3 regions of the Providencia sp. LY12 genome follow, and region 1 is predicted to be linked to each of the others. Evidence: predicted binding sites of a transcription regulator. Region 1 holds the regulator's gene; each other region holds the start of a gene.
What was found. The regulator LexA, encoded in region 1, represses DNA repair genes until DNA is damaged. The targets are predictions, from matches to a motif close to TNCTGTATGTACATACAGNA.

Region 1 (5,169 bases):
AACTTACTGAAGTCGACGTTTTCTTTACCTTCAGAATCAATGAAGTCGGTGTTAAAATCAACGGCCTCTTCAGAGAATGCAACCATTGGCGTTAACATTAAAAGCATTAATTTTGTAATTAGATTTAGCTTCATGCTTTTCATTAACTATGCGCCTATACAAACAGATACAGTGAAGACGATATAAGAAATATGGCGTATGACTACGCCATATTGTTCTCTATAGAAACTGACTATTATTGGTAAACAATTTTGAAGTTAGCTACAGTGTCAAAACGACCTGTAGTAGCTTTTTGAGTTGGATCTTCGTTACCTTTAACGTACGCTGCGAAGTGCAGAGTAGTTTGTGAACCGTCACCATTGTTTAACGCGTAGCCGTCACCAGTACCTGGGAATGCTTTACCGAATTCAACGATTTTGTCAGCGCCGTTAGTGATTACGATACCAGCGTTTTTAACTTTACCGCCTAAGCCCAGTAAGTCACCAGTGAAGCCTTGGAAACCGTTTACTGTAGAACCAGTAAATGTGATTTTTGCGTTTTTGTAAGTTTCAGTAGAGCAGTTTTTCAGAACGATATCGAACGCTTTGCTGTCTGAACGGAATTGGTTAGAAGTCAGTTCATGTAACGCGATTTCGCCGAATTCAACTAATTGCTTCAGGTTGTCAGCATCGATTGAACATGGAACGTCGTTAATGAAACCAGTAAAACGGATTTCACCTTGTGAGCTTTCTACTGGATCAGCAGCTAAAGCAACACCTGAAACGCCAACACCTAAACCTAAAGCTAGAGTTAATGCTAATTTATTCAGTTTCATAAAAGTTTTCCTTTAAATGAGTAGGAACTGCTATTTCTCTTTTTCTCTTTCCTGTTTCCACTGATGCAAAATTAAGTCCATTTACTTAATCAGTGCACCCTTGAAAAATTCCTCTAGCTTTCCTACTTGATGAATTTCATTCAGGTTAGAGATTTTTTTATATAAACGAGCTCCATCTCATTTATGTGATTTAAAAAACAGAAATCATTAAGCCAACATTCTCACTTCTAAATTAATTACTGAGTCATTCATTAATTAATTAAAATTGATATAGAACACTAAATGAATTCTGATAACTACCTTGTGATATTTTCTGATGTCAATTCTACATACGTGACATATGCTGTCAAAAACCACCCAAATAAAGCGTTGACTTGGTTTTTTATATCGACAAAATGCATAAGGGCAACTTTTATCCACTGAATGAGTAATTAAATCTAAAGAAATGATGAATTACTTAGAAAGATTTATATGAAGACTTCATTTTGCATTTATAAAAATGTCTAAATATTGCAAAAAACCTATAAATATAAAAATCTATATTTATATTTAAATACAACTTAATAAACCTATCAGATGCAAATTTATTGGATTTAACATCTATCCAGCGTCTTTTTCGCATCAGTAATCGCTACATAAGAAAGAAGGGGTAAGATAAGTCTTAATTAAAATTAACGCCAAATAGTAACAATGAATTTCAATAATTGTTTTTATTTGGTTAAATTTAACACCCAATGATTAACTAAAATGTAGCAATTAATGATTTATTTAAAATAGAAAAAACCATCTCTTAAATAAGGAGTTCATTTTTTATTAATGTTGCCTTTATTAAAGTTAAAATTGCGTATTCAATTTAGTAAGAAATTGTTTATTTCATCACCACCATTTCAAACACAACAGAAATGGAAGTTATGGTAAACTAAACAGTAATAAAAACTTGAAGCTATCTAGGTGGGGCCAAACAAGATGAAAACAATCAGTGAAGACATGCTGCTTACGACGGCCGAACGTATTTGTCAGTCTCGAGGCGTGCGTTTGACCCCACAAAGAGAGACTGTTCTGCGATTAATAGCGCAGCAACACGGTGCGATCAGTGCTTATGATCTACTAGATTTACTACGTGAAATAGAGCCTCAGGCTAAACCCCCTACCGTTTATCGCGGTTTAGAGTTCCTCATGGAACAAGGATTTATTCATAAAATTGAATCCACAAACAGCTATGTGGTTTGTCACCATGTGGATAATCCAAGCCATATTTCAGTGATGTTGATTTGTGATAATTGTGGCAATGTGACCGAAAGTGACTGCACGACTATCGAACAAGCGATTAGCACACTAGCGGAAGAAAATCATTTTCATCTCAGGCATACGGTGGTAGAAAACCATGGTTTATGTCAAAAATGTTTTGAGATTTCCAATTGCCAAGATCATGAACACTGTGAGCATAACCATCACGCCACGGTCAGTTCAAAAAAGAAGTGATATAGAATAAGTGGTCTACAGGAAGTAAAATAAAGGAAGCTATATAGCAACATGGAAGATGGCTATATAAAGAAAAACAGTATGAAAATAGCTATATAAAGAAAGGCTATTCAAAAAATAGAGATATTGAGTCTGCTGCCAGACTCAATCACTCATCATCAATGCCAGTCACTGTTACGGATAACCCCAACAGCTAGACCTTCGATAGTAAAATTCTGTTCGCGTAAATCAACCACAATTGGTGCAAAATCAGAGTTTTCAGCAATAAGCTCAACGCGATTGCCTTGTTGCTTAAAGCGTTTAACAGTAACTTCATCTTCGATACGTGCCACAACAATTTGCCCATTATGGACATTCTGTGTTTTATGTACCGCAAGTAAATCACCATCCATGATACCGATATCTTTCATCGACATACCATTTACGCGTAATAAAAAGTCTGCGTGTGGTTTAAATAATTCTGGGTCGACTTGGTAATGGCTTTCAATATGTTCTTGTGCAAGCAATGGTTCGCCAGCAGCAACACGTCCAATCAGAGGAAGTCCTAAATCTTCGGATTCTTCTTCTAACAACAGACGAATGCCTCTGGAAGCTCCAGAAACAATCTCAATTACCCCTTTACGAGCTAAGGCTTTTAAATGTTCTTCTGCCGCATTAGGCGAACGAAAACCCAAACTTGCTGCTATCTCAGCGCGTGTTGGTGGCATGCCCGTTTGCGAAATGTGGTCACGCACCAGATCGTAAACTTGCTGTTGTCGAGCTGTCAGTGCTTTCATCCCGTTCCCCTGTTTGTTTATACAGTCAGACTGTGAGTATATACAGGTAAATGGGTATTGGGAACTGTTAAATTAGCCAAAACCTGCTTTTGTTGATGAATTTCTGGCTTTTTATCTCTTTTACTGTTTTTAGCCCACTAAGCCGTAAAATAACGTGCCCATAATACGGTTCCCCAGATAAACAGAGCTAATCCTATCGTGACGAACACAGCTGCGGAGCCGATATCTTTCGCTCGCCCAGATAATTCATGGTATTCACTGCCAATACGATCAACAACCGCCTCAATTGCACTGTTAATTAACTCAACGATTGCGACTAATACAACTGAACCAATCAACAAAACTCTGTCAATTTGGCTAATATCCAAGTAAAAAGCTATAATTATCGCAATGATAGCAGCAATCGCTTCTTGACGAAATGCGGCTTCATTTACCCATGCTGCTTTTAAACCTTTAAGGGAGTATCCAGCCGCTTTGATGACCCGAGTGAGTCCCTTAGTTTGACTTGCCATATTTTTTCCTTAATTTTTAAACAATAATCAACTTTTGCAGTCAAAGTGAATTATCGATAACAGATCTAAACGTTGCTTTCTGCTATGATTGCGCAGCATTACTAACAAGAGGCTATAATCATTTATGTCACTATGGCGTAAAATATATTACAACACGTTGAATTTACCACTGAAATTATTGGTAAAAAGTAAACTAATCCCAACGGATCCGATAACAGAGTTACAGCTTGACCCAAGCAAGCCAACGCTGTACGTCTTGCCATATCACTCAAAGTCCGACCTGCTCACGCTTCGCCAACAATGCTTAGCGATTGGTTTACCTGATCCGCTAGTGGATAACGACATCAATGGCACCAAGCTCCCAGCCTATGTGTTTATTGATGATGGCCCGCGCGTGTTCCGTTACTACTCCCCAGATCCACGTAAAGAGTCAGTAAAAATATTCCATGCGTATCTGGATTTGCATAAAAACAATCCAAATCTTGATATTCAAATGCTACCTGCATCCGTCATGTTTGGACGTGCGCCGGGTCGCGAAGGGCATAAGCCTGCCCCGCTAAAACTCTTAAACGGTGTGCAAAAATTCTTTGCAGTCCTGTGGTTAGGGCGCGATAGCTTTGTACGTTTCTCTCCGAGTATTTCTCTTGGCCAGATGGCGCAAGAACATGGCACCGACACCATCATTGCCAATAAACTTGCTCGCGTAGCACGTATTCACTACTCTCGTCAGCGTTTAGCTGCGGTCGGGCCAAAACTGCCTGCCCGTTATGAGCTATTTAATAAGCTGCTATCCTCTAAAGCGATTGAAAAAGCCGTTGAAGACGAAGCGCGCAGTAAAAAAATCCCATTACAAAAAGCCCAGCAAAATGCCGTGGCGATGATGGAAGAGATTGCTGCTAACTTCTCTTATGAAGCAGTGCGACTGACTGACCGTGTACTCGGTTGGACATGGAACCGCTTATACCAAGGGATCAACGTTCAACATGCTGAGCGCGTTCGCCAGCTGGCGCAAGATGGTCACGAAATTGTGTATGTGCCCTCTCACCGTAGCCATATGGACTACCTGCTGCTTTCTTATGTGCTTTATCACCAAGGCTTAGTGCCACCACACATTGCGGCGGGTATTAACCTTAACTTTTGGCCAGCCGGTCCTATTTTCCGCCGTTTAGGTGCGTTCTTTATTCGCCGTACGTTCAAAGGCAATAAACTCTATTCCACCGTATTCCGCGAATACCTTAGTGAGCTATTTGCTCGCGGCTATTCGATTGAATACTTTGTGGAAGGCGGTCGTTCACGTACAGGTCGCTTACTGGAACCGAAAACCGGTACCTTGTCGATGACCCTACAAGCGATGCTACGCGGAGACTCCCGCCCTATCACCATCGTTCCTATCTATATTGGTTACGAACATGTGATGGAAGTGGGAACTTACGCAAAAGAGCTGCGTGGCGCTGAGAAAGAGAAAGAAGGCTTCTTCTCCATGGTACGTGGTCTGCGTAAACTACGTAATTTGGGTCAAGGTTATGTGAACTTTGGGCAACCAATTTCACTGACCCAGTACTTAAATAACCGCGTACCAAATTGG
Region 2 (5,169 bases), 1.4 Mb from region 1:
TATTAAACAATGATCACTGTTAATTCCTAAATTGGCGCTATAGTATGGGATGAGTGAAGACCAAATCACAGCGAGGTGGATCATGTGGCAAGCGATGAATCGTTTATTAATTGAACACTTTGGTGAGGCAGAGCTGCGAAATAAAGTGATTCTTTCTGGTGGAGATATTCATCACACCTTAAGAATCGATTATGGCGAGCATACGGTGTTCGTAAAACAAAATCGCCGCGAGTTTCTCCCTCTTTTTAAACAAGAGGCAGAGCAGCTTGAAATGCTAGCGAAAAGCCAAACCATCACCGTTCCCAAAGTCTACGGCTTGGGTAGCAACAAGCACCACAGCTTTCTTCTCCTCGAATATTTCCCGTTAAAACATTTTGATAGCACCAATGCCTGGCATTTTGGTCAACAATTGGCGCGATTGCATCAATGGGAAGAACAGCCTAGCTATGGGTTCGATTTTGATACTATGCTCAGTACCATTATTCAGCCTAATGGGTGGGAAAAGCGTTGGAATGCATTCTTTGCAGAAAAACGTATTGGTCTTCAATTACAAATTGCATCTGAGAAAGGCATGGTTTTTGGTGATATTCAAAAACTCGTGGATATTGTTAAACACCGTTTATCCGGCCATCAACCTCAACCCTCTTTATTACATGGGGATCTGTGGCCTGCAAACTGCGCGGTCACCAACCAAATGGATGGCGTACTCTATGACCCTGCCTGTTATTGGGGTGATCGGGAATGTGATATCGCCATGTTGCCATTATATAAAGAAATTCCGATTCAAATTATTGATGGGTACCAAAGTGTTTGGCCATTACCAACGGGCTTCTTAGACAGGCAACCAATCTATCAACTCTATTTCTTACTCAATCAAGCCAACATGTTTGGTAATGAACAAAGCTATCTGCACGCTCGCAGCATTATTGATAATTTATTAGACGACGAATAACTGAGAATCAAATAGACGGAAATAAGCGATGCACAGCGGCGGAGTAAATACCGATGCTGTGCATTTTTCATGATGGGAAAACATCAACATGACGAGGAATGACCCACATGATGAAAAACTACCAATTCAGAAGTTTCAATGCAAAATAAATGGCGATCCCTAAAACAATCGGCCAGAAATACATCAAGAAGAACTGTTTGAAAATAGTATGTCGAGGAATAGTGACTTTGGCTTCTAACTCTTCTTTGGTCACTTCACTGCCTTTTGCATTTTCAAGAATGACGTGATCTTCAATGCTTTCGCGAATGAATTTAATTTGTCGATACATGCGTAAGCCTGATGCGCTTAAAGCAAGCCCCACAAAGATGAAAATAAAAATAACAAAAAATCCGATGCTGCTACCTGAAAAACCATGGCTCACTTCAGGAACTGGTGAATTATTCCAAAATACATTGAGAAATGGTGTACTTTGTCGAGTCATCTCCGCCATTAATTTAACAAAATCATTGGCAACTGCGTTAATTCCTTCGCCTTGAATTCCTTTCAGAGCCGCTAATTTAATTAACGATGTTAATGTGGAAATTAACGCCACAAAAAATACGATCCAGCCCAAAATACGTTTGCCAATCGCAAGAGAATTTGCCTTGTGGTAATTCATTACAACTATTCCTTAAAGTTTTTTTCTACGCTAATCATAGCCGATAATATTTGCTGGCTCCAAATTTCTATAAAAAAATGATAGTTAAGAACTGAGTTTCGGATTATTCAAAGATTGAATCGAATTCACATCAGTAACTAAACTCAAATTTCCAATAAAATCATGTGATAGCACATATATCTCTATAACCCCAAGTCATAGCTTGTTAGAATCGTTTCAGAAACCAAAATGACTGTGATTAAAGTACAGCGACAATCCCCATACCCTCTTTTAAGCGGGTATCTAAATGAATGGAGTTTGCTATGTATCATAAATTACCTATCCAATCTGTCATCTTTGACATGGATGGTTTGCTGATTGACTCGGAACCTTTTTGGGAACAAGGGGAAGATGAAGTTTTTGCAGAGTTAGGCGTCGATTTATCCATTAAGCACACTCTTCCTGACACCCTCGGTTTACGTATCGATCACGTTGTTGAACTTTGGTACAACGCATCTCCTTGGCAGGGTTGTAGTTTAGAAGCAACAAAACAGCGTATTATTGACCGCGTTATTGGTTTAGTGGAAGAAAAACGCCCATTACTGCCAGGTGTACAGCATGCTCTTGAACTGTGCCGGTCAATGGACCTAAAAATCGCTTTAGCATCTGCATCTCCAGATTATATGCTAGAAAAAGTGCTGAACTTATTTGATATCCGCCATTATTTTTCTGCCGTCGTTTCAGCAGCAGACTTACCATTAAGTAAGCCTCATCCCGAAGTTTATTTAAAAGCAGCCGCTGAGTTATCCACCAAGCCTATCCATTGTGCTTCTTTAGAAGACTCCTTTAATGGAATGATTTCTGCAAAAGCGGCAAGAATGCGTTCTATCGTCGTGCCTGATAGTAAGCATTTCAATGACCCACGCTGGGGTTTGGCTGATGTTAAAATCGCCTCATTGAACGATTTACGCCCAGAAAATTTACGTTAATCTTAAATAAGTTAACCGAACACAATTTCCCTTACGTTTTTCACGTAGGGGAAATTTTTAAAAGTATAAAAACCTACGGTTATTAACTAATAAATAAGAGTTTTTTTAACTCTCTCCCACTACCATATTTCCTACAAACCCTTTATACTTCCCGCCTACTGTATAGATAAACAGATGGTATTTTATCCACCATGACTGCTGAAGGGCATCTGCTTTTTTCCGTCGCCTCACTTGTAATGGCTCATAAATTGCAAATTACCCCAGAGTTCGCTCAGGGTGATTGGTTGCATATGGTGCCAGGAGTGTTGCTAGGTGCCTTATTGCCTGATATTGACCATCCTTCATCTATCCTCGGGCGGCTTTTTCGTATTATTTCACTACCTATATCAAAACTGTGTGGGCATCGCGGGTTCACTCACAGCCTGATCGCTTGGCTAATCTTACTGATCAGCAGCTACCAATGGCTACCTCACTATTGGGACTTACCTAGCGACCTTATCCAAGCATTTTTACTAGGTTATATGAGCCATTTAGTGGCTGATATGCTGACTCCATCGGGGGTTCCCTTTTTATGGCCTCTGCCAACACGTTTTTGTTTTCCCATCTTACGCGGCAAGTTCAGTAAACGTGGGGAACGCTTTATTGCTGTGCTTTTGACCGTCTGTGCTGTCTTAATTCCAACAGCCCATCCCGCTGATTGGTTCCAGCAAATTGAAAACGCACTAAATTATTTTAATAATCAGATAAATATACACTTACCGACAAAAAGCTCACTTTTGTAATATACTGTAAGCATGAATCAACCTAAATTATAACTTTTGATTATAAGTAATGACTAACTTCAACTGATATCATATAACCAGTTGTTAGAAGAAATGAAATCCTTATACCTATTAAGGATTAACAACAAGAATCATTATGTAAAATAATTACAATTTGGAGTGCGGAATGAATATTCCTCTGATTATCAATGTGCTGGTTTTCGTAGCACTATTAATACTGTTAGCAAAACTCGGATCGAATGGTTGGAGCCTGTCCAAAAAAGTTTTACTGGGTCTCGTATTCGGTGTTGCTTATGGTGTCGGACTTCACCTTGTGTATGGTTCCGGTCACCAAACGGTAAAAGACTCCATTCTTTGGTTTAATATCGTCGGTAATGGTTACGTTCAACTGTTACAAATGGTGATTATGCCTCTGGTGTTCGCCTCTATTCTGAGTGCGGTCGCTCGACTTCATAAGGCATCTTCTTTAGGGAAAATTAGCTTTTTAACCATTGGCACACTGCTGTTTACCACAGCCATTGCGGCTTTAGTGGGTATCTTGATTGCAAACCTGTTCGGCTTAACCGCTGAAGGTCTGGTTCAAGGTCAATCTGAAACGGCACGTCTAGCGGCCATTGAAACAAATTATATTGGTAAAGTTTCGGATTTAACGGTTCCTCAGTTGATCCTGTCCTTTATCCCGAAAAACCCGTTTGCTGATTTAACAGGCGCAAGTCCAACATCTATCATCAGTGTGGTTATTTTTGCTGCCTTCTTAGGGGTAGCTGCGCTGCAACTGTTTAAAGATGATAAAGAGCGTGGTGAAAAAGCATTAGCCGCTATCGATGTGATGCAAGCATGGGCAATGAAACTCGTTCGCTTAGTCATGCGTTTAACCCCTTACGGTGTAATGGCACTGATGATCAAAGTGGTCGCAAGCTCTAACTTAGCCGATATCATTAACTTAGGGACTTTCGTCGTCGCGTCCTATGTCGCGCTAGCCATTATGTTTGTGGTTCACGGTATTTTAGTGGCAACAACGGGCTTAAACCCAATTAAGTTCTTTAAGAAAGCCGGCCCAGTACTGACATTTGCATTCACCAGCCGTTCGAGCGCAGCCAGTATTCCTCTGAATATTGAAACGCAAACTCGCCGTTTTGGTGTGCCAGAATCTATCGCAAGCTTCTCGGCTTCTTTCGGTGCAACTATCGGTCAAAACGGTTGTGCGGGTATCTACCCTGCGATGTTAGCCGTGATGGTGGCTCCAACTATGGGGATCAACCCATTTGACCCACTTTGGATTGCAACCTTAGTCGGTATCGTAACTATCAGCTCTGCCGGTGTTGCCGGTGTGGGTGGCGGTGCAACCTTCGCCGCACTGATTGTGCTGCCTGCGATGGGATTACCAGTTACGTTAGTTGCGCTGTTAATTTCCGTCGAACCTCTGATTGATATGGGTCGTACTGCTCTGAACGTCAGTGGCTCCATGACAGCAGGTACCGTCACTAGCCAGTTAATGGGCGAAACAGACAAGTCAATCTTCAATCAAGATGACGACGGTGATTTAAAACACGTTTAATCACCCTAATCTCCTAACACTCATTGAAACCTGCCCGTCAAACGGCAGGTTTTTTTGTGTCTGCTATTTTCCATTCTCGATACGTCATCAAACTGCAACAGATTGAAATTTTTACTTTATTTTGACTTGATTGGAAATACTGGGTTTTTACTCTAAAAAATATTGCCAATACGTAAAGTTGCGTAACATAATAGCGGTTGAGCAACATTTTCTTAGGCCTCCTGCCTGTGTTGCGTCTCCCGTTTCCTACG
Region 3 (5,169 bases), 1.6 Mb from region 1:
TCGCGTTGTGGCAAGGCGGCAAAATGAGGATATCTCTGGGAGCATACTTTAGTATGTGACCTGAGTAGCCGATTGAAGCCAACGCAGTCACAGCGTGAAATATGAAGAAAAATAGGAGTATACATTAGTATGTGACTTGATTAGCCTAGTGAGGCCAACACAGCCACAGCATGAAATATGAAGAAAAAAAGCCAGTATGCATTCACATACCGGCTGGTAAAAATACCATTACTCAATAAAAGGGGGAGTAAACCTGCAACAGACAGGTCAATAGAGCTACTTACTGCCCCCTATTATCTACGGAATATAGGATATTAAAATTGATGCAATTTATTCTGGAGTTCCTCTTTTATGTCTAATTCTCGATTACAAACGCAATTTGTACGCTTGTGGCAGCATTTTCAGGGAAAAAACAGTGAAACCACATTGCAAGATATTGCCGATATTTTGTTTTGCTCTCGCCGTCATGTTCGCACCCTGCTCAATAATATGCAGTCCCATGGCTGGCTCAGTTGGCAAGCAGAATCAGGACGAGGAAAACGCTCCGCATTAATTTTTCATATCAATGGATTAGAGCTACAACAAGCACAGGCTGAGCAGCTTTTAAAAGAAGAAAGTATTGAAAAACTCGTGGCGCTCGTTGGCGATAAAGAGACTATCCGCCAAATGGTCTTATCTGAGCTTGAGCGAAGTTATCGACAAGGTAAAAACTTACTGCGCATCATTTATTACCGTGATTTTCCTAACTTACTTCCTGGCACCCCAATGCGCCGCTCTGAAATCCATTTAATGAGCCAGATATTTAATGGATTAACTCACTTAAATGAGGAAAAAGGGGAAGTGGAAGATGGTATTGCTCACCACTGGCAAGCCATTAACGAACAACATTGGCGCTTTTATTTACGCCCAGCTATCTATTTCCATCATGGACGTGAAATGCAAGTGGAGGATATTATCCACTCATTATTACGATTAAAGCAGTGCTGGCCGCTATTCTCGCATATTCACTCGGTCACTTCTTCGCAGCCTTATGTCATTGACGTCCATCTGAGCCATCCTGATACGCAATTTCCTTGGTTACTCGGTAGCCCACATGCCGCCATTCTCCCAAAAGAGTGGGAAACCATCAGCGGCTTTAGTCAGCGCCCTATTGGTACAGGTCCTTATGAAGTCGAAACCAATATCCCGCAGAAACTCACCATCAGCGCTTTTGACCGCTATTTTGGCTATCGCGCCTTGTTAGATGAAGTGACCATTTGGGTGGTTCCCGAACTTTCTGAGCAGATGGTGTGTACCACATTAAAAATGGATGGAGATAAGCGCCACAATGACTCCCTCGAAAGCCGCATGGAGGAAGGTTGCTATTTTCTGTTATTCGACCAACGCTCCGACATTTCTCAACGGGAAGATGTGCGTAAATGGCTGTGCAGCTTTTTAACGCCCGTCAACCTACTGGCGCACTGTGAATCCTTCTATCAACGCCACTGGGCGCCGGCTTATGGATTACTGCTTCATTGGCACCACAGTAAAATGCTTTCCCAGCGAACCAAACCTGAAGACTTAACTGAGCTAACTGTCACTTTTTATCGCCATCATCATGAATTCTATGCTATCAGCCAAATCATGAAGCGAGTGTTAGAAACTCAAGGAGTGACACTTAAAATTAACATCGTTGATTATGATGATTGGTTTAATGGAGATGCTAAAAGCGATATCTGGCTCTCCACCGCCAACTTTTATAAGCCTCTTGAGTTTTCTATCTTCGCTACGTTGTACGAGATGCCGCTATTGCGTCAATGTTTGGGGAAAAACCTCGATGAAGAGTTACAACTTTGGCGCCAGCAAAAATTGGATGTGGAATCTTGGTGTGAGAGCTTGATTGATTCCCAAATCTTCCACCCAATTTTTCATCACTGGTTAGAGCTACAAGGGCAAAGAACGATGCGCGGTGTTCGCATGAATACCTTTGGCTGGTTTGACTTTAAATCAGCTTGGTTTAAGCCAACTGAGGATAATACACAGAATTGATGATAGTTATAAACAGTTAGAGTGAGCAAAATGGATTTTATTCACTTTTTCTGTGGATATCCATGTGAACAACCAGATAGTAATCAGGGTATATCCCAACTGTTCATTTCTAACAAAAAATCACACTAAAAAATAAAACATTATAAATCATAGTAATAAATGAATTTCACACCAGATATCCACTGTGAGTTTTTCCGTGTTTTTTTGTTAGGAGTTCAACTGAGCAAAGATCAATCAATGCATGTTTTATCCACAAGGAATGTACTTAACTTACTCGCTTTTTGTGACGAGCTTCAATAAATGACATTAGTCAAGGCTGTAAATGCACACAGTAATCGCAGTTTTTCACAGTTATCCAGAAATCCTGTGGATAACCTAGTGCATGATCCTGTGATTATCTTGGGATGAAGTTGAATAACCCTAAATATTCATAATCCCGTCAGTGATTATTATCTAATATCCATATATATATCATAAGGTTAAATACGGTGACTAAAAAGTGTTATACTCACTTAACCTTACAACCATTTTATTGGTTATTTTTTAAACACAATCAAATTCAGTCGACTATGTCTTTTATACCGCCTTCACCACCAGAAAATGAAACCGTCTTATTGGCGCGAGCCCAAGCCCTTGCTGGCTATACGCTTGGTGAGTTAGCAACTATTGCAGGCATCCCAATCCCCCCTGACCTTAAACGAGATAAAGGCTGGGTCGGGACATTGTTAGAGTATTTTTTAGGTGCGACCGCAGGCAGTAAAGCCGAACAGGATTTTGCAGATATTGGCGTCGAGCTTAAAACAATCCCAATCGATCGCCATGGCGCACCATTAGAAACGACATTTGTCTCTGTCGCGCCCCTCACGGGCAATAGCGGTCTAACATGGGAAAATAGCCATGTGCGCCGCAAATTATCTCGCATTTTGTGGTTCCCGATTGAAGGCGAACGTCAAATACCACTTGCCCAGCGACGTATTGCGAACCCTCTGATTTGGAGCCCTTCTGCGCTTGAAGAACAACTTTTACGCCAAGATTGGGAAGAGTTAATGGATTTAATTGTGCTGGGAAAAGTCGAAACCATCACGGCTCGTCACGGACAAGTTTTACAGATTCGCCCCAAGGCGGCGAATAATAGAGCACTAACCGAAGGTATAGGGGAATTTGGGCAACCAATAATGACATTACCGAGAGGTTTCTATTTAAAAAAAGATTTTACGGGTCCATTATTAGCACGGCACTTTAACCTCAGTTAATCGGTCAAGGCATCGCCTGTGCCAAACAGACGATTTTTTATTCCATTTTTAAGGCAATAAGATGTTTGAGTGGTTCTTAGATCCCCATGCTTGGATGGCATTGGCAACATTAACAATTTTGGAAGTCGTACTGGGTATCGACAATATTATTTTCTTAAGTATCGTCGTCAGCAAATTGCCCGCCCATCAACAAAATAGCGCCAGACGTATTGGCTTAATCGCTGCAATGGGAATGCGTTTGGCACTGCTAGCGTCTATTGCTTGGCTCGCTCGCCTCACCACGCCACTCTTCACATTAGCTGAACATACCGTTTCCGCCCGCGATTTAATTTTGTGTGCAGGCGGCTTATTCCTTATTTGGAAATCGAGTCAGGAGATTTTCGATACCATTGAAGGGGAAGACGATGAGGGGATAGCCCAGAAAAAAGTCACTTCATTCTGGGGAGCCATTATGCAAATCGCAATTTTAGATATTATCTTCAGTTTAGATTCGGTGATCACTGCCGTGGGGCTATCTGACCATCTGTTTATTATGATGGCAGCAGTAATTATGGCGGTCATGATCATGATGTTCGCCGCGAAACCTATTGGTGATTTTGTGGAGCGCTATCCTTCCGTCAAAATCCTCGCACTCTCTTTCTTGATCCTTGTGGGCTTCACTTTGTTACTTGAAAGTGTTCAGGTACATGTATCAAAAGGCTATATCTATTTTGCTATGTTCTTCTCCATGTCAGTGCAAATGCTTAATATTCTGCGCAGCAAAAAGTGGAAAATGAAAAACAAGCAATAAATGAAAAATAAATAGTCATAGCCAAGTTAGCGTAAGGCGTCCTTTGCTGCGGCAATAGCGCCTTCCACCGCTTTTTTAGCTTGAGGGCTGTTTTTCCAACAACTTGACCCCGTTAGTGCAGCGCCCGAAATTAAAATTTCATCGTAAGAAGCTTCACTTAACTGCGCTAAAGATGAAAACCCCATTTGTTCTAATCGGCTAATTACCGTTGGTCCAACACCCTTCACTGCTAATAGAATTTGCTTTTCTGAGTCTGAAAATGGCATAAATCATCCTTTTGGCTGTAAAACAGCCGTAATTGAGCGTATATTTTGTCATTAGCCTATTTCTTAATTTAAAATTCTGAGCGGTCTATAACAGGTTGAGTTACCTGCCCTATATATCTGTTTTAGCAAATAGGAATAACAACGGTAAAGTCATTGACGACTCGCGATAGAAACTAACATGTCGCACTAAAAATTCTATCTTGTAGGTATTTATTATGTATAGCAACAAAATATCCAATACTCGCCATATGTCGATGACATTATCTGATGGGCGCCTTTTGTGTTGGTATGAATCTGGCCCTGAACAAGGGTTCCCCGTGATTTTTTGTACCGGCGCAGGGATGAGCGGTACACTGGGCTTTGGTATTGACCGTCTTGATGAGCTAAATATTCGCTTAATCACTCCTGAACGTGCCGGACTGGGTCAATCCACCTTTGATGAGCATAAATCCCTACAACGCTTTGCTCAAGATATTCAAGAACTTCTAAATGCTCAAAAACTGCCGTCATTTTCCGTTATCGGCTTCTCTCAAGGTGCCGTTTTCGCTATGGCTCTCGCCTGCTACGCTTCCCCTGTTTCATTATCACTTGTGTCAGGACAAGACCAATTTGAGTTTCCAGCAATCCGAGCGCAATTAAAGCAAGATGTCATTAATATGCAGGAACAAGCCATTCATACCCCCGAGGCTTTATCCGAATGGTTGATGCGAAATGTGACTTCACAATGGTTACTGGCGTTTATTCTTAACTGTAGCGCAGAGGTAGACCAGCAGGTTTATAGCGAAGAGAGCTTTTTAGCCGCCTACAGTGACTGTATGGAACGTGCATTTAT

Region 2: the regulator LexA is predicted to act here: its motif matches at 2,735-2,754, upstream of ACY3ZI_RS08785 (metal-dependent hydrolase).
Region 3: the regulator LexA is predicted to act here: its motif matches at 2,343-2,362, upstream of mutH (DNA mismatch repair endonuclease MutH).

The regions. Positions count from the first base shown of each region.
Region 1 is NZ_CM172594.1:482,637-487,805, reverse strand. It holds gene ACY3ZI_RS02150 (fimbria/pilus outer membrane usher protein) at 1-143, opposite strand, end outside; gene ACY3ZI_RS02145 (fimbrial protein) at 236-814, opposite strand; gene zur (zinc uptake transcriptional repressor Zur) at 1,781-2,296, shown strand; gene lexA (transcriptional repressor LexA) at 2,455-3,072, opposite strand; gene ACY3ZI_RS02130 (diacylglycerol kinase) at 3,210-3,584, opposite strand; gene plsB (glycerol-3-phosphate 1-O-acyltransferase PlsB) at 3,709-5,169, shown strand, end outside.
Region 2 is NZ_CM172594.1:1,856,442-1,861,610, reverse strand. It holds gene ACY3ZI_RS08800 (fructosamine kinase family protein) at 83-952, shown strand; gene ACY3ZI_RS08795 (YniB family protein) at 1,071-1,610, opposite strand; gene hxpB (hexitol phosphatase HxpB) at 1,913-2,578, shown strand; gene ACY3ZI_RS08785 (metal-dependent hydrolase) at 2,770-3,360, shown strand; gene ACY3ZI_RS08780 (L-cystine transporter) at 3,527-4,918, shown strand.
Region 3 is NZ_CM172594.1:3,161,675-3,166,843, forward strand. It holds gene sgrR (HTH-type transcriptional regulator SgrR) at 352-2,028, shown strand; gene mutH (DNA mismatch repair endonuclease MutH) at 2,598-3,281, shown strand; gene ACY3ZI_RS15230 (TerC family protein) at 3,343-4,071, shown strand; gene ACY3ZI_RS15235 (helix-hairpin-helix domain-containing protein) at 4,098-4,337, opposite strand; gene ACY3ZI_RS15240 (alpha/beta fold hydrolase) at 4,553-5,169, shown strand, end outside.